Regions from separate parts of the Rhodococcus sp. 24CO genome, predicted to be linked through region 2. Evidence: riboswitches for the same ligand, from Rfam matches in the RefSeq annotation. Region 2 holds a riboswitch; the other holds the start of a gene.
What was found. A riboswitch is a leader RNA that binds a small molecule or an ion and turns the genes downstream of it on or off. The one in region 2 is predicted to bind cobalamin.

Region 1 (9,208 bases), on a different contig from region 2:
AGCCCCGGGGTGTGGCTGAAGATGGCCAAGAAGTCGTCAGCCCATTCGTCGATCGACTACGACCAGGCGCTCGATGTCGCCCTGTGTTTCGGGTGGATCGACAGCCTGCCGAGGAAGGTCGACGACAACTTTTTCTTGCGGAAGTTCTCACCGCGCACGGCGCGTAGCCCGTGGTCGAAACGCAACGTCGAGATTGTTGCGAGGCTCGAGAGCGAAGGATTGCTCGAGCCCGCGGGCATTGCTGCGATCGAGAAAGCCAAAGCCGACGGTAGGTGGGAGCGTGCGTACGAAGGTTCCGCGAAAGCCGAGGTGCCGCAGGATTTTCTCGACGCATTGGCCTTGAATCCCCAGGCGCAGGCCTTCTACGAAACGTTGAATTCGACTAATCGGTTCGCGATCTTCTATCGCCTGCTGGAAGCGAAGCGCCCGGAGATCAGGACCCGCCGGATACAGAAGTTCATCAGCCAACTCGAGGAGGGTAAGAAGTTTCACTGACGAGGGCTGACACAATGGCATTCGTGACCGAAGCATTCGTGACCGAAGCCAAGACTTGCTCAGCGTTGTCTGCCGTCGACGAACCGTTGGAAGGCACGGCGGCCGTTGTGCGTGGTTGGGTGTGCCTCGAGTTTGTCGGTGCCTGGGGTCGGGATGTTCTCGATGGCACGGCTCTCGGGGAGGAGCTTGCCACCGAACTGAGTCGTCGCGCGGACGCTGCGGACGTGCGCGTGATGTTCATCAGGCATCCGGGTCGACACGAAATAGCCTCTGCCGGTCACACGGTGCTTCTTGCTCGCTCCGATCCTGACGATTCGTGGTGCGAGCGCATGCAGATCGATTCGCCGTTCGATCTTCTCGACATCGACTTCGCTCTGCTCAGTGGGCCGGCCCCAGGACTGGGCGTCCGGGTCGATGAACCGGTGGTGCTGGTGTGCGCGCACGGAAAACGTGATCAGTGTTGCGCAGTTCTGGGCAGGCCGATTGCAGCGGAGTTGGTTCCGGCGTTCGGCGAGAACGTGTGGGAATGCTCGCATACGGGCGGTCATCGGTTTGCGCCGTCGATGATCTTGTTGCCCAGCGGCTATACCTACGGCCGACTGTCCGGTGCGGAAAGCCTTGCGGCGGTGAAGTCAGCGGTCAGCGGTGAGGTGCATCTTCCTGGGCTGCGGGGCCGGAGTCCGTGGAACTCGGTGGGCCAAGTCGCGGAAATTGCTGTTCGGCAGTACATTCCCTGCGGCATCGACGACCTGAGTGTGGACGATCTGGGCGGTCAGCTGTGCATTGTCGAGCACGTCGACGGTCGGAGCTGGGAAGTGGAAACGCAGACGTCGGAGTTGGCTCCACGTCCACCGAGCTGTGGGGCGGATCCCAAACCTGTTCGGCCCGTTGTTGCCACGTCCGTTCGCGAACTGGGTTCAGGCCTGATTCTGAATTAGCCGTCGTGCATCAGTTCAACTCTGACGACCCTGGCCTCAGAGGTCCATATACGCAATCGGGTAGTCATCCTCGAGGATGACTACCCGATCAGGGAAAACCGGGAGCGGGTCAGTGCCCGATGCCGACCTTCGCGTGGATTTTCTTCATCCACCCCGGCGCCCACCAGTTTGCTTCGCCCATGAGTTTCACCAGGGATGGAACGAGGAGCATGCGGATGATGGTTGCGTCGACGATCAGTGCCACGATCATGCCAACTCCGAGGAACTTCATCACTCCAAGACCTGACATGGCAAAAGCACCCGTTACGACAATGAGGAGCAGTGCTGCTGCCGTCACGATGCGGCCCGTTCGCTCGGTGCCGAACTTGACGGCTTCTTCCGTTGTCGCGCCGTCGTTCTTCGCTTCGACCATGCGCGACATGAGGAATACCTCGTAGTCGGTGGACAGTCCGAAGACAACGGCCAGGATCAGGACGACAAATGTTGCTTCGAGGGGCGTCTGGCTGACACCGAGAAGTTCGACGCCATGGCCTTCCTGGAAGACGAAGGTGAGGACGCCGAAGGTGGTGGCCAAACTCAAGGCCGCCATCAGCACAGCCTTGATGGGCAACACAATTGATCCGAAGGCGAGGAACAGCAGAATCAGGGTTGAACCGACCATGATCAGAATCATGACCGGCAGCCAGTGCAGGACAGCGTTATTGCCGTCGTCGACGGTGGCTTGCCCGCCGCCGACCAACAATTCGGCACCGTCGGGCGCAGGTATCTCGCGTAGGTCGGTGACAGCGTCACTTTGGGACTGCGGCGTGGAGCCTTCGCTGTAGAACGCTTGGATTGCGATCAGCGAATTGGTGCTCGCGACGACGGTAGCCTGTGCGATGCCCTCTACTTGGCTTGCGGCTTCGGCTACTGCCGTGCCTTCGGCCGGGTTGAGTGCGGTATCGCCCTCCGCCTGCAGGATCAGTGTCGCGCCGTTGCCGGTCTGGGGAAATTCGTTGACCAGCGTGTCCATGGCCGTGCGAGCGGGGTCGTCGGCGGGCAACGCGGTGTACGAGAGTTCGCCAAGTCGTGCGCCAAGCAGCGGCGACGCCAGGACGAGAAGCAGGGTGACAATCGTGATCGATACGGCAACAGGTCGTTTCATCACCCACGTGACGACGCGACCCCAGAACCTGCGTGAGCGTTCTTCTCCGCGTTGGGCTGCGCCCTTGCGCCATGTCAACGAGTTGATGCGATGGCCCAGAATGGCAAGCAAGGCGGGTACCGCGGTCAGCGACAGTACGGCCGCGCTCAGCACGGCGGCGATGGCGCCGAACCCCAGTGAACGAATCACAGCTTGTGGGAACACGAGCATGCCGCTGAACGCGCAGATCAGCAGCAGACCCGAGAACATCACCGTACGACCAGCCGTCAGAACGGTGCGGGTGGCTGCGGCGCCCGGTTCGGAACCGGAGTTCAGTTCCTCGCGGTACCGACCGACGACAAACAATCCGTAGTCGATGGCAAGGCCGAGCCCCAGCAATGAGGCCACGTTGATCGAGAACGAACTGACCTCGGTGACCGACGTCAGAACTCGCAGGACGGCCAAGGCGCTCAGCACGCTCAGGACTCCGACAAAAACCGGTACGGCTGCGGCGACAAGGCCGCCGAAGATGAAGACCAACAACACGAGGGTGATCGGGATGGCTATAGCCTCCGCGATAACAAGATCCTTCTCCAGCGTGGTGTTGAAGGCGACACCCACCACCGTGTTTCCGGCGAATTGTGTTTGCGCGCCTTCCACTTCGAGCGTGGGGAGCAGATCGGAGAATGTGGCGGAGGTGACTCCGGAGTCCGGTGCCAAGGTGATGGCAACCGCGCCCATCGTTCCGTCGTTGGAGACCAGATTTGCCTTGGTCGCGGCATCGGCGGTCCAATACGACTTCACCGAGGCCGTCGGCACGTTGGCCGTGAACTCGTCGACTGTGGCTGTCACGGCCGGGCCGATGTCCTCGAGACTTCGGCCGTCGGTCGGTGTGTAGATCGCAATGATGTCCGCGGTTTGCGGTCCGAGGTTTTCCTCGACGATTGCTGCGACCTTCGCGGAGTCGCTTCCCGGGTCGACAAACCCGCCTTGGCTGAGCTTTCCGAATACTCCGAGACCCCACACGCCACTGATAAGCACGATGAGAACCGCGAGCGAGAGCACCCACCATTTTCGGGAAACGACGGTTTGGGCCCAGCGTGTCATTGATCAACTCCGGTGAAATTTTCGGACATGGCCGTACCGACTGTATCCGGGGGAGGGATTCCTGGGCATGACACGCCGTTGCCGCTGAACGTAAGTCACGCTCAGCGGCAACATCGGCTAAAACCTGGTGCGTGGAGTCAGCGATTGTCCTTCTTGGCCTGGCGCCGTGCACCGGCGGCGATACTGGACGCTTCGAACTTCTTCTTGCCCGGCGAACTACGAGTTTCGTCGACGCGGGCCTTTCCCGCGGACGCGACCTTTCCGTTACTCGTGTCGATGTCGCTGAAGGATGGAGCGTCCTTGCGAGCTCGGCCCAGCCGTTCGTCCTTGAGTTCGCGGGCGCTTTGACGCGAGACCGCTGCCAAACGGCGGCTCACTCTGCTGAGCGCGTCTTCGAAAACTTCTGCTTTACCGGCGTTGCGCGCATTTGCCGACTTACCGGATCCGCGGCCCTTCTTCTCGGCCACTTTTGCCGAACCCTCACGTCGGTACAACTTCGTGTACTTGTTGCGGGCCCGACGAATGCGCGTGTGCAGGGCGATCAGTTCGTCTTCGTCGAGTTCGGCAATCTGATCCTTTTTGGTCTCGAGGATCAACACGTATTCGTCCTCGGAAAGGGAATTCAGTATCTTTTTCACGTCTATTCCGATCTGTCCAGAGTTTCCGAATTTCGGTGGTACCGCATGCTAATCCTTTTTCGAGGTGCGCGGCGGAATACCGTGCTCAGGAGCGGGTCCGGAATGTACGTGGCGAGGCCGTTGCAACTCGGTTCGGATGTGTCATGCATACTGCTGGAAGCACTTGCAAGCCATGCGTGTGGGGGAAGCCGGTCCAAATCCGGCGCTGACCCGCAACGGTAGGTTCGTTCCCGAATCATCGAGAACGAATGAGCCCGAATGCCCGCCGCGTGGTGTGCGACATCCATTCGTCGTGGTCTACGAAACGGAAGTCCCGCGAGAGCCCTGCCCGCGGATTCCCTCTGCGCGGTCGGTGTTCTCCCAGGATTCTCATTCGTGGCTCTGAGCCCTTTTGCGAGGTCCCGTGTCACTCAAGATTTCCCCCACCCGCACCCTTGTCGTGTTGATCGCGACAGCGTTGATGGCCGCCGGTTGTTCGAAAGGCGAGGCAACCGAAAACTCCGCGTCGACGGAGTCATTTGCTCAGCCGGTCAGCATCACCAATTGCGACCGTGAAATGGTCTTCGATTCACCGCCGCAGAGAATTGTGTCCTTGAACGGCCATGTCACCGAAGCACTTATCGAGATCGGCGCGGGTGATCGCATTGTCGGACGGGCATACAGCGACAACCCGCCGACCGCGGAGACGGCCGAACAGTTCAACAAGATCCCCAGTCTGTCCGACACGTTCCCGAGTGCCGAGCAGATTCTGGACGTGGATCCGGACTTTGTTGTCGGCGGAATGACCAGCGCATTCAACGAGAAGCAGGGAAGATCACGCGACGCCTTTGCCGAGAAAGGGATCAATACCTTCCTCTTCTCGGAATACTGCGGCACCGGATTCCCCGATATCGGACTGCTCGAAAACGACTACACCCAACTCGGCCGCGTCTTGGGAGTCGAGGATTCCGCTCGCGCCGTAGCCGAGCAGATCAGCTCCGGCCTGGACGCAGTCCGTGCTTCAGTCGGCGACGCCGCGCCGGTGTCCACCTTCTTCTACGACGGTGGTGAGGATGTTCCGACCACGATCGGTGGTGTCGGCGTCGGGCAACTGGTTGCCGCGTACTCCGGCGTGACAAACATCTTCTCCGAAGGCGCCAAGCCCTACATCGATGCAAGCTGGGAGGCTGTTGCCGAGCGCGCGCCCCAAGCGATTGTTGTCATCGACTACGGAGACAAGACAGCGGATCAGAAGATCGACTTCCTGCGGTCGCAACCGTTGATGGCAACCACTCCGGCCGTAACGCAGAACCGATTTGTTGTGGTGCCTCTCGCTGATCTCTTCGAGAGTTCTCGTCTCGTGCGCTCGGCGAACACCATTGCAAGCGCTTTCCATCCGAGTGCGCTCACACCGGGCGCCGACGCGTCGAAGTGACCCTTTCACGTTCCGGTTTCGGGGCTCTGCTGGCCGGATTGCTGCTGGCCCTGGCAGCCATGCTGGGATTGGCGGTGTCCTTCGGTTCGGTCCGCATTCCGATCGGTGACGTGTGGGCGATAGTCGGAGCACGCTTGGCGCCAGGGACTTTCGAGACCTGGTGGTCGGCGGCGCGGGAGTCGATAGTGATCGACTCCCGCCTGCCGCGCGCCCTCACCGCTGCCGTGGTGGGTGCGTCGTTGGCGATCTCAGGTGCGGTGGCGCAGGCGGTCACACGCAATCCGTTGGCCGATCCGTACCTTCTCGGTGTGTCGTCCGGCGCGGGTTTCATGGTGGTCCTGGTCTCCGTGCTGGGCTTCGGTGTCGGCGTCCTGGGAGTTTTCACGATTCCCGTTGCAGCCTTTGTCGGTGCGATGATTCCGCTGTTCCTTGCCCTGGTGATCGGTGGCAGATACCCCCAGCCCACGGCAATCATCCTGGTGGGAGTTGCTCTGGCCCAGATCTTCTCGGCGCTCATCACGTTCTGTATTCTGGTTCTGGCCGACGATCGGCATGTGACGTCCGTGATGCACTGGATAGCAGGCGGATTCGGCGATTCGAGATGGTCGACGCTGATCTTTCCGACCGTAGCGCTTGTTGTCGTCGGAGTTGCGTTGCTGCTCAGCGCGCGGTGGATGGACGTCCTGCAGACCGGCGACGACGGCGCCGCTGCCTTGGGTATGAACGTGCGACGCTTCCGCGTGTTGTCGCTTCTTGCGGTGTCGGTACTGGCCGGCGCTGCGGTGAGCGTCGCCGGCGGTATCGGTTTCATCGGATTGCTGATTCCGCATCTTGCCGGATTTGTGGTGGGTACCAGAGCAATTCGTCTGCTTCCCGCCGCTGCGTTGCTGGGCGCGGTGGCGATGGTGGCCGCTGATACGGTGGCACGTTCGGTGTCGGAATCGACCGAGCTCCCGGTGGGTGTGATTACTGCTTTGGTGGGAGCGCCGATATTTGTCTGGATGCTCTACCGGCAGTACAGGAGGTTGGAGCAGTGATTCTCGAACTCGTCGATACCCGGGCCCGCCTGGGAAGTCGTGAGGTGCTGCACGGCATAGGTTTCCAGGCTTCCGCAGGTGAGATTCTCGGTTTGGTGGGCCCCAACGGTAGTGGCAAGACGACGGCGCTGCGTTGCTGTTACAACGCGCTGACTCCCAGCGGTGGTGCGGTGCTGATCGATCGGGTGGATGCGACGGCATTGTCGCGCAGGGAGATTGCCCGAACCGTCTCGGCCAGTGTTCAGGAACCAGCGGTGTCCAGTGGGCTTTCGGTGCGTGAATCCGTTGCCCTTGGACGTACACCGCATCGAAATTGGCTGGATCGCACGACGGAGCAAGACGGCAACATCGTGGATCGGTGCATAGAACAGGTCGGTCTCGAGGCACTGGCCGGTAGGGACGTCGCGACGCTGTCCGGTGGTGAGCGTCAGCGAGTGTCCATTGCCCGGGCGCTGGCGCAGCAACCGAAGATCCTGTTGTTGGACGAGCCGACCAATCATCTGGACCTGCGCCACCAGCTGATCGTGATGGAGCTGCTCACGGAGTTGGCGTCGCAGGGGTTGGCCGTCGTGGTCACGATGCATGATCTTCGCCTGGCCGTCGAATATTGCGATCGACTGGCGGTACTCGAGGCGGGAAACCTGCGGGCATGTGGGCCCACCGCTGCGGTGCTGGAAGAATCGTTGCTGGCCGAGGTTTTCGGGATCAAGGCCCGCGTGGAGCACGGGGTGCGTCCGCGGATGGAGATTGTGGGGCTGGCGTGAATGACGAGATAGGCGCGATCTACGCGCGGATGGCGACGGCGGTTCCGTTTTTCGAAAGCCTCGACGCCTATCCGGCGACCATCCCGGCCGCGGTGATGACGGACCCGGCCTGGATGGCAGCGCGCGTCGCGGATACGGCAAAGCGGTGGGGGAGTGACGAGAGCCGGGTCAACGGCACCTTGTGGTGGTATTCGGCCAGTTCCACGTTGACCGGTATCCCGCTCGGAACGGGATTGGTCACCGGTTTTGCCGCTGATCCGTCGCTTGCCGAGGCTCGGATCTTCCTGCGTGACGACGGCTATCTCGGTGGTTTTGTCGCCGCTTCTCTCATCCCGATCACTGTCGGTGTTGCCGAGTTGGCTCGGGCGATGTACGAGGCATTGACGCCCGTCATCGAGGTACTCGCCGAGGTGTCCGGAGTGCGAGAGAAGGCGTTGTGGGCGATCACCACCGATTCCATTGCCAACCGCGCGCTCGATGCGGCAGGCGCACGGCGTGAGCGCGGAAGTGCCTGCGCTGCTGGATTGATCGATGCCCTCCGTAGTGCGGGCGCGCCCATTCCGCGACCTCGTTTTGTGGATGTGAGCGCGGGGGCGAGCGCCGTGCGAGTGGAGAATCCGTTGACGCCGGTGCCGACGGATCGACGACGGTTCACCCAGCGTGCGTCGTGCTGCCTGATCTACGAGGTGCCAGGCGAAGCCAAGTGCACCAGTTGTCCCAAGCGGGCGCCCGAGGATCGTGCGGGGTTGCTTGCCGCTCTTGTTTGACGGATGGCGGGTGAGCTGCCAGACTTGAATGTATCGAACATAAGTTCGATGCACGATGCGTCTTCCCTCCCAGCATCGCGACTGTCCGCAAAGACACTGTTCAGGACGCTGTGAGGCAATTATGGGTTGGGGGAACGGACCGCCGACGTGGTCCGAGATGGAACGAGTTCTGTCGGGACGCGCCGGCCGCGTAGAGCACGAAGATCTGTTTCCCGGCGACGGAAACGACAGTCCGGCATGGTCACGCAAGCGCGGGGAGTACACCGCCGGTGAACTCGCTCGCGGCAACAGCACCGTGCCGTACGCCGAACTTCACGCCCATTCTGCGTTCAGTTTTCTCGACGGCGCCTCACCTCCGGAAGAGTTGGTGGAGGAAGCCGTCCGACTGGGCCTGGAAGCTATTGCTGTCACCGATCACGACGGTTTCTACGGAGTGGTGCGGTTTGCCGAGGCGGCTCGTGAATGGGGAATGCGGACGGTGTTCGGTGCGGAGTTGTCCTTGGACTCCACACCGCGAGTGGGAGCGGCAGATCCCGGCGGGACACACCTGTTGGTTCTCGCGCGGGGGCAGGAAGGCTACCGTCGGCTCTCCCGTGAAATCGCTGCTGCCCACCTGGCCGGTGGTGAGAAAGGGAAGTTGCAGTACAACTTCGACACCTTGACCGAAGCTGCGGGTGGGCATTGGCAGATCCTGACCGGGTGCCGGAAAGGTCATGTGCGGCAAGCTCTCACCTCCGGCGGGAAAAGCAGCGCCGCGGTGGCTTTGCGGGATCTGGTCGAACGTTTCGGCGCCGACCGGGTGGCGGTGGAACTCACTCATCACGGGTTGCCGGAGGACGACGAGCGCAATGCTGTTCTGGCACAGCTTGCCGCCGAACAGGGATTGCGAACCGTAGCGACCACAGCGGCGCATTTCGCGGCGCCC
Region 2 (9,208 bases):
TCCTTCGGAGTTGTTCGACGTGAGTGCGATGAAGGCGTCTTCGAGTCCGCGCGAGACGATTTCGAGATCGCGGGCCGCTGTGTTGTTCAGGAGGAACTGCGCGACGGCATCGGTGTTGCTGGAGTGCACCGTCAGTGCCTCGCCACGCAGTTCGACGGCATCCGAGTGCGGTATCGCGCGTAGAAGTTCGTCGGTCAGGCCAGGAACCCTTGCGTGCAGGGTTCGTCCGGACGCCATGGCTTTGACCTCGGTAGTGGTTCCGTCGGCGACGATAGTGCCTTGCCGGACCAGAATGATGCGGTCGGCGTAGACATCGGCTTCTTCGAGGTAGTGCGTGGCAAACAGAACGGTGCGCCCTCGATCCGCGTCGGCTCGGATGGCCGACCAGAAGTCGCGGCGCCCTTCGACATCCATGCCGGTGGTCGGTTCGTCGAGGATGAGAAGCCGTGGGTCCGAGAGGAGAGCCATCGCAAATCTCAGTCGCTGCTGCTGCCCGCCGGAGCACTTGCTGACGAGTCGACCGGCAATGTCGAGGATTCCGGCGCGGCGCAGGACTTCGTCGACGGGGCGAGGGTGCGCGTACAGACTTGCCGTCAGTTGCACCGTCTCGGCAACTGTCAGTTCCCTGAGTAGTCCGCCGGTCTGCATGACCGCCGAGACAAGTCCGCGGGCTATCGCGGCGCGCGGCGCCATCCCGAAGACGCTCACGTCACCCGACGTCGGCTTCGACAGGCCGAGAATCATGTCGATCGTTGTTGTCTTGCCGGCGCCGTTCGGGCCGAGAAACGCCACGATTTCACCGGGCCGGATGCTCAGGTCGATGCCGTTGACTGCTCCCACGTCGCCGAAGCGCTTGTGAAGTCCGGTCAATCGAATGGCGTCGCGTGCTCGGCCGTCAACGGGTGGATGCAGTGCCTGTGCTGAGGTCATACCTGGAATCTGCCGGTATTCGGCAGGGGAACCCTCGTCGATCCGTCATTCTTCGGCCATGACATTTGTCATCTATTCGACAGTCACAGATTCGACCGCCACCGGTTTTGGTGTCGTTTGACCGAGGCGCGCAAGTACCAGACCGGCGATGATCGTAGCGCCGCCAATGCCTTGAATGACGGTGATGGATTCGCCGACAAGGATCCAGGCTGCGATCACCGCGCACAGCACCTCGGTGAGGGCCACGAGAGACCCGATTGTGGGTCCCAGCAACGTGATCGCGGCGATGCCGGTGAGATAGGCGATGACGGTACTGACGACGACCAGAATCACTATCGGCAGCCACACTCCCACAGAATGATCTGCCACGACGGCGTTCGACGACGAGAATGCAAGGGGGAGTGCATCGATCAGTCCGAGTAGTCCGATAAGCACCGCGCTGACAGTCAGCCCGGAGGCTGCGAGCACAACAGGATGCAGATCGCCGTCGGCGCGTTCGGAAATAACAAAATACACTGCGAGGCAGGCAGCTGCGGCCAGTCCCCAGGCGATGCCGACGGCACTGATCTCTGCCGAACCGAAGACGTCGATGACCACGGCCGCGCCCACCAGGGCGATCGCTGCTCCCAGAAGTGTCTGCACGCTCGGCCGCGCGCCCTTGGTGATCCACACCCATCCGATGACGATGATGGGGGCCAGGTACTCGAGAAGAAGCGCCACGCCCACCGAAAGATGTTGCACTGCATTGAAGAAGCACAACTGAACCCCGGAGATCGCGAATACTCCGTACAGCAGTACGGTCCGCGTGTGAGCCGTCACTTGCCGCATGCGACGCCACTGGGTTCCCAGTGCAATCACCATCATCACGAGTGCGCCGCCGGCAACGCGTGCGAACACTGCGCCTCCCGGGGACCAGCCGGATTCGATGAGAGATTTGGCGAAGGGGCCGGAGACGCCGAAGGTCGCAGCGGACAGTAAGGCCAGGATCAAGCCGTTGCGAGAGTTCACGTCGTCACCCGTCAGGAGTAAAAGCGATTACGATGATGACACTAAGTTGACAATGCTCAGGAGTCAAAGTGAATTTTGCTGATGACACGGAATCGGCGCTCGTCTTCGCTGCGTCGTTGGTGAACACTGCGCGGGGAGGTGGTGAACTTCTGCCTGATCAGGAAGAACTGACTCGATTTCTCGATGCGGACAAGTGGACCGGGCGACGCGACGGCACGCAGGCCGAACTCGATGCGGTGCGGACGCTACGTCCACGCCTGCGACAGTTCTGGGAAGTGACCGAAGTAGACGACGCCGTCGTGGTGGTGAACACGCTACTGGCTGAATCGGGAGCGCAGCCGAGACTCACCAGGCACGACGATCTCGGGTGGCATCTACACGTCACGGCAGACGACGCGCCCCTCGTCAACCGGATGGCGGCGGAAGCGGCGATGGGTGTGCTCGATTTGATCCGAACAGGGGAGTTCTCGCGTTTGCAGTGGTGTATCGCTCCCGATTGTGACGCGGTGTTCGTGGATCTGTCGCGTAACCGCTCGAAGCGGTACTGCGACACCGGAAACTGTGGAAACCGGGCTAATGTCGCGGCGTATCGCGCGCGAAAATCCGTCGGCTGATACGTCGGACAACTGTGGCAATCGAATCGAAGGGGATCGACGATGCGAACAGCGGGAATCATCGGCGGCGGTATCGGGGGCCTGGCAACGGCGGTAGCGCTTGCCAATGCGGGCTGGTCGGTCACGGTGTTCGAGCAAGCGCCGGTTCTCACCGAGGTAGGTGCCGGAATCACTTTGTGGCCGAACGCACTTGCCGCACTCGATGACCTCGGAGTAGGCGATGAGATCCGGAACAGAGCCGCCCCAGGATGGGTGGGCGGGATACGCAATCGCGAGGGTAGATGGTTGATGCGGACCAATGAGGAGAGATTCCGCGCGTTGCACGGAAATTTTGTTGCCATGCACCGCGCCGATCTGGTCGATGTCCTACGCGCAGCACTTCCGGATTCGGTGACGGTGCGACTCGGCTCCACAGTCACCGGGATCGATGAGGATGGCGCGATTCAATGTGGTGATCGCACCGAAGATTTCGATCTGGTCGTCGGCGCCGACGGAATCGACAGCCTCACGCGACGAACGATGTTTCCGGATTATCCAGTGCCGCAGTCTCTGGGGATTCGCGCGTGGAGGTGGATCGTCGACGACATGGGAACTGTCGATGTAGGTGGGATCCTCGGCGCAGGAGGAGAATTCGGCATCGTTCCGCTGGGGAACGGTCGGTTGTACGTTTTTGCTGCCGCCCGGCTGTCCACGGGCACACCGGATCCGTCGTTGGACGATTTTCTGAACTGGCCGTCTCCCATCCCCGAACTCATCGCTGCAGTTGCGCCGGAGCAGATTCTTCGCCATGACATCAGGGATCTTCCAGCGTTACCGTCTTTTGTTCGAGAACGCGTTGTGCTCGTGGGTGATGCCGCGCACGCGATGGGGCCGCATCTCGGTCAAGGCGCATGTCAGGCTCTCGAGGATGCTGTCGCGCTCGGCGCTCATGCTCATGACGTGGCGACTTACGACTACCTGCGCACCAAGAGAACGCATCGCCTTCAACAGCGCTCGCGCCGATCCGCTCGAATAATTCTCACTCGCGGCGCCAGCGCTACGTTCGTTCGAGATCTCGTACTACGAGTGCTTCCTGCCGAGTTGTTTCTTCGCGGTCTGGGATCGAACTTCAGCACTCGACACATGTAGAACATCACTGTCGGACCCCGGTTGTACCCTTCGCGCATGCCCACAGCTGATGAACTGCTCGGAGCCTCCGTAGTCGCTGATCTCGCCCTGTGCCTCGAACAAGCGTCCGGATGCACACGCTTGGTCGCTGTTCGCGACAGCGCATCCGGGTTCGACGGACTCAGTCTCGGTGAGCGCACACGTGTGGTGCGAGACGCGATGATGTCAGACCTGCCCGAGGAATTTCCTCGCTTTGCCGAGATAATCCGTCTGGCGCTGCGCGACGAGACTTTCGCGGGCTGGATGATCTGGCCGGTCACCGAAGCTGTTGCGGTGACCGCCACACGCAGTGGTCGAAATACTGATTTCGACGATGGTATGGCGCTACTCGCCGAACTGACTTCGCGCCTGACGAGCGAATTTGCGATCCGGACATTTCTCGACGCGAATCCCGGGCGAGCGCTGGAGATCGCTCTCGAATGGACCGATCACCAGGACGAGCATGTTCGACGCCTCGCCAGTGAGGGCACCCGAATGCGTCTGCCTTGGGGTAGACGGGTGAAAGCGTTGACGGAGCACCCGGAGTCGACGGTCTCGATTCTCGACGCGCTGTACCGCGACGAGTCGGAATACGTGCGGAGATCGGTCTCCAATCATCTCAACGACCTCAGTCGCGCGGACGCTGCATTGGCGGTGTCGATCGCCAAGCGTTGGCTCGGTGATCCCGATGCGGCTACGCCCAAAGTGGTTCGCCATGCTCTGCGCAGCCTGGTGAAAGCCGGCGACGTCGATGCGTTGGCCCTACTGGGCTTTGCGGCACCCACGGATATCGTGATCTCGGACTTTGTGATCGATCGCGAGGCTGTCGATCTGGGTGGGGACATCGCATTCGGTTTTGCGGTGAGCAACAACGGCGGTGAGTCCGTGACTGTGGCAATCGACTACATAGTCCATCACGTCAAGGCCAACGGACTCACCAGTCCGAAGGTGTTCAAGCTGACCACGCGCTCTCTCGAGCCCGGGGCCAGCGCGAAGGTAGCCAAGCGGCATTCCTTCAAACCGATCAGTACGCGGCGGTATTACGCGGGCACACATTCCGTCGAGCTACAGATCAACGGGGTTACACAGGGTCTGAAATCTTTTCAGCTCCAAGTCGCTGCGGACGATAGCTGACCGAGGGATAGCCGTCTTCGGGGTCGATAGTGACTTTCGCCCGGACCCGGTAGACCTGTTCGACCAGGTCCTCGGTCAGCACTTCGGTCGGTGTACCCGACGCAACCACCCGTCCGCGTTCGAGCACGACAAGGCGGTTGCAGAACATGGCCGCCACGTTGAGGTCGTGCAGGGCAATGTAACTGGTCACCGGCAGCGTCGACACCAGCGACAAGATGTCGAGTTGGTGTGAGATGTCGAGGTGGTTGGTCGGCTCGTCGAGCAGCAGCACGTCCGGTTGCTGAGCCAGCGCGCGGGCGATCTGCGCGCGTTGACGTTCACCACCGGACAGCGTGTGCCACAAGCGTCGTCGCATCGACGTCATGCCGGTATCGGCGAGTGCCTGATCTATTGCATCGTCGTCAGCCTCTTCCCCGGAACCGAACAGCGTGCGGTGCGGAATGCGGCCGAGTCGGACAACGTCGAGCACACTGATATCGACCTCGGTGTGGGCGTGCTGATCGACTACTGCGATCTTCCGGGCGACGGTGCGTCGGCGAACGCTGCTGATACTGGTGCCACCCAGCGTGACATCGCCCGAATCAGGAGATGTGACTCCAGCCAGGATGCTGATGAGTGAGGACTTCCCGGACCCGTTGGGGCCGAGGATCCCGATGGTGTCACCCGGTTGTGCAGCGACGCTTACCCGGTCGAGGATCAGGTTCTTTCCGCGATGCCACACTATGTCGTGCGCTGCGAGGCTCATGCGCTTCTCCTCATTCGGAACAGGATGACCGCAAACGCGGGAACGCCGATGAGGGCCGTCACAACGCCGACCGGAATTTCCTGGGGAGCAAACGCCGTACGTGCGATGGCATCCACCCACACCATGAAAATCGCACCGATCAATGCCGTGGCGGGGAGTAACCGGCTGTGTCTCGAACCGACTAGAAACCGTGCGGCATGCGGAAGTACCAGTCCCACAAAACCTATCGCCCCGGCAGCGCTGACCAGTGCGGCCGTAATCAGTGCGGTGATGGTGAGAAGGAGCAGTCGAACGCGCTGGACAGGGATCCCGAGCGTCGCGGCGGCGTTGTTGCCGAAGGTGAAGGCGTCCAACGCCGGAGCCTGGGCGAGACACACAAGGATTCCGACGGCTACCACTGCGCCACACAGAACTACGTCCGTCCAGCCGGCACCGGCCAACGAACCGAGAAGCCAGAACAGGACACCACGAGTCTGCTCGGCGTCGGCGGACGAAATGACGATGAACGACGTGAGCGCCGAGAACAGTTGTGTACCGGCAACACCTGCCAGGACCACCCGGGACGTGCCACCGCCGGCTCCCGCCGCAAGCAGCATCACCAGGCCGAACGAGACGACTGCACCGGCAAATGCACCGGCGGACAGCGAGATAACGCCGCCGCCGATGCCGAGCACCGCGATCATCACCGCGCCGGTCGATGCCCCGGACGAAATTCCGAGAACAAAAGGATCGGCCAGTGGATTACGGAGCAGTGACTGCATGATGACGCCGCACAGCGCGAGCCCGGCACCGCAGACCGCAGCCAACAGTGTTCGGGGAAGCCGTAATTCCCAGACTATGCCGTCCTTGATCCGGCTGACACCGGACGACCCGACACCCCAATGTTCGAACACCACGGCGTATACGTCGCGAACCGACAGATTGGCCGGGCCGATCGTGATCGCCAGCGCAATCGAGAACCCGAGAACCACCAGACCGATCAGGAACAGCACTCCCAGAGTCGATCGCGATTCGAGACGCGCAGTGCGCGTGCTCAATTGGCCAAGCCCCAGTCACGCAGGGCGGTGGCGGTCTTCTCGACGCCGTCGATCGTGCGGATGGAAGGGTTGAGATCGGCGCCGTTAACGACGATGTACTTCTTGTCCTGCACAGCTTGCAGACGTGAGGTGACCGGGTTGGATTCGAGGAAGGCGATCTTGCTGGCCAGTGCGCCGCCGTCGATGCTGCGTCGGCTCAGGTCCGCGAGCACCAAGGCCGTTGGGTTGTGATCGAGAATGGTTTCCCAGCTGACCTGTGGCCATTCGTCCGTCGTGTCGGCAAAGATGTTCTCCGCTCCAACAGATTCCGTGATAATTCCGGACGAGCCGCAGCAGCCCGCCATGTACGGCGTCATGGTGTCGGCAAACCAGAATGCGAGGGAGACTCCGGACGCGTCGACGGAATCGGACGCTGCCGCGAATCGATCCTGTAGTTCGGCGACAAACTGCTCGCCTCGATCCCGCACGTCGAAAATTGCTGCCAGTTCCCGGATTTCCTGGTAGACGGTCTCGATCTTCAACGGTTCGGTGCGAGCGCCGTCCGCATTCGATGCCGAGGAGACTTTGCCGTCGCAGCCGTTGTCGGTGGGAGAGAGGTACGTCGGCACGCCGAGCGCGGCGAACTGATCTCGGCTCGCGACGCCGCCCTCGGCGATCGTGGAGGCAAACGACGCCGACACAAAATCGGGTTCCGTGTCGAGGACAACCTCGAAGGACGGTTTGTTGTCGGCAAGGCGCGGGACTCGATTGTTGTCGGCTGCGAGGTTCTCGCGGACGGGATCGGTCCACGTAGCGGTCCCGACCATGCGGTCTGCGAGTCCGAGGGACAGCAGGATCTCCGTGGAGCCTTGGTTGAGGGAGACCGCACGCGTCGGCGGTGCGTCGATAGTGACCTGTTGGCCACAGTTGTCGATGGTCAGGGGGTAGTTGGACGAGGTGGCGTCACTCGCGGTGACGGAGTCGCCGGAGGCGGCGCAGCCGGCCAGACCCAAAGCGAGAGCCGACGTGGCAACAACTGCTGATGTGAAGCGCATGAAACGCATGAAGAGGGAACTCCTTGCTCAGGGCTCGATCGCGGAGCCGAGAATTCGCCGTGCTCGATCAGCGAGTATCCGGACTTCGATCCCTCGAGAAGGTTCGTCACCGTTGCGCGTCAGCCCTGGACTTGCACCAGGTTCCCTCGCCGATCGTGGCCGCACGAACGGCCACGTCAACCATAACGAGCCGCTGGTTTCTCCCCGCAAACACAGGGGTGGAATTGACCTCGTCGGCACTCGAGGTATCGTGGCCGTCATGCAGCGCGTCTATTTCTGGTTTAGCAGGCCGGCCCCGGGTGGGCCTGCCGGCGTAACCACGCGCTGACAACCTCCACCCAAGAGCCGGACTACAGACCGGCTCGCTGGAGTTCATTTCACCTCTGGGGTCGGCCTGAGAACAGGAAACCGAAACCCCATGACTGTCACCATCGACACCACAGCCACACCGGACAGCCTTGACGATCAGCGCACTGTAAGTATCAGTCCGCTCGTATCGCCTGCGACTGTCCGTGCTCAGCACGCACCAGACGAGGTCGCGGCCGCAACCGTGCGCACCGGTCGGGCCGACACCATCAACATCCTCAATGGCGAGGACGATCGTTTGATCGTCGTTGTCGGTCCGTGCTCCGTGCACGATCCGGAAGCCGCGATGGACTACGCTCGCCGGTTGGCCGCCAAGGCCGAAGAACTACGGGACGACCTGCACATCGTCATGCGTGTCTACTTCGAAAAGCCGCGCACCACGCTCGGGTGGAAGGGACTGCTCAACGATCCGCACCTCGACGGCACCTACGACGTGAACACCGGTCTTGGTATCGGCCGCAAGCTACTGCTCGACGTGTCCAGCCTCGGTCTGCCCGTCGGTTGTGAATTCCTCGACCCGATCATGCCGCAGTACATTGCGGACCTGGTCAGCTACGGCGCGATCGGTGCCCGCACCGCCGCGAGCCAGGTGCACCGCCAGCTGTGCAGCGCACTGTCCATGCCCGTCGGAATCAAGAACTCCACCGAAGGCGACGTACAGGTAGCCGTCGACGGTACCCGCGCTGCCGCTGCGAGCCACGTGTTCCCCGGAACCGACCTCGACGGTCAGGCTGCCTTGATCCGTACCGCCGGCAACCCCGACTGCCACGTCATCCTTCGCGGTGGCAGCGACGGACCGAACTACGACGCCGAGACCGTCGCGGATACCCTTGCCCGCCTGCGTAAGTCGAACTTGCCCGAGCGCGTGGTCATCGACGCGAGCCACGGCAACAGCAGCAAGGATCACGAGCGTCAGGTGATCGTCCTCGACGACATCGCAGCTCGTCTCGCCGCCGGTGAGCAGGGAATTGCCGGCGTCATGCTGGAAAGCTTCATCGAGGCCGGTCGTCAGGACCTGACCTTGGGCAAGGCGGACGAACTCACCTACGGCCAGTCCATCACCGACGCGTGCATCGACTGGTCCACCACGGCAGCGCAGTTGGACCGTCTGGCGCAGGCCGTTGCCAGCCGCAGGGGCTGACACCCCCGTGCGCCTTTCTGGTAGTGGGCGCTACCAGAAAGGCGCACAGGCGT

Region 1: linked by a shared signal. The riboswitch ahead of V2B23_RS20120 (ABC transporter substrate-binding protein) and the one ahead of V2B23_RS27890 (ABC transporter substrate-binding protein) in region 2 are both predicted to bind cobalamin.

What each region holds. Positions count from the first base shown of each region.
Region 1 is NZ_JAZFNF010000007.1:486,816-496,023, reverse strand. Features, by position in the region: gene V2B23_RS20140 (YdeI/OmpD-associated family protein) at 1-495, shown strand, start outside; gene V2B23_RS20135 (sucrase ferredoxin) at 519-1,433, shown strand; gene V2B23_RS20130 (MMPL family transporter) at 1,543-3,663, opposite strand; gene V2B23_RS20125 (hypothetical protein) at 3,801-4,301, opposite strand; cobalamin riboswitch at 4,442-4,585, shown strand; gene V2B23_RS20120 (ABC transporter substrate-binding protein) at 4,762-5,715, shown strand; gene V2B23_RS20115 (FecCD family ABC transporter permease) at 5,712-6,752, shown strand; gene V2B23_RS20110 (ABC transporter ATP-binding protein) at 6,749-7,516, shown strand; gene V2B23_RS20105 ((2Fe-2S)-binding protein) at 7,513-8,283, shown strand; gene V2B23_RS20100 (error-prone DNA polymerase) at 8,405-9,208, shown strand, end outside.
Region 2 is NZ_JAZFNF010000015.1:12,021-21,228, reverse strand. Features, by position in the region: gene V2B23_RS27925 (ABC transporter ATP-binding protein) at 1-930, opposite strand, end outside; gene V2B23_RS27920 (EamA family transporter) at 1,003-1,938, opposite strand; gene V2B23_RS27915 (CGNR zinc finger domain-containing protein) at 2,007-2,552, shown strand; gene V2B23_RS27910 (FAD-dependent monooxygenase) at 2,595-3,680, shown strand; gene V2B23_RS27905 (DNA alkylation repair protein) at 3,717-4,832, shown strand; gene V2B23_RS27900 (ABC transporter ATP-binding protein) at 4,780-5,577, opposite strand; gene V2B23_RS27895 (FecCD family ABC transporter permease) at 5,574-6,614, opposite strand; gene V2B23_RS27890 (ABC transporter substrate-binding protein) at 6,611-7,657, opposite strand; cobalamin riboswitch at 7,700-7,832, opposite strand; gene V2B23_RS27885 (3-deoxy-7-phosphoheptulonate synthase) at 8,067-9,155, shown strand.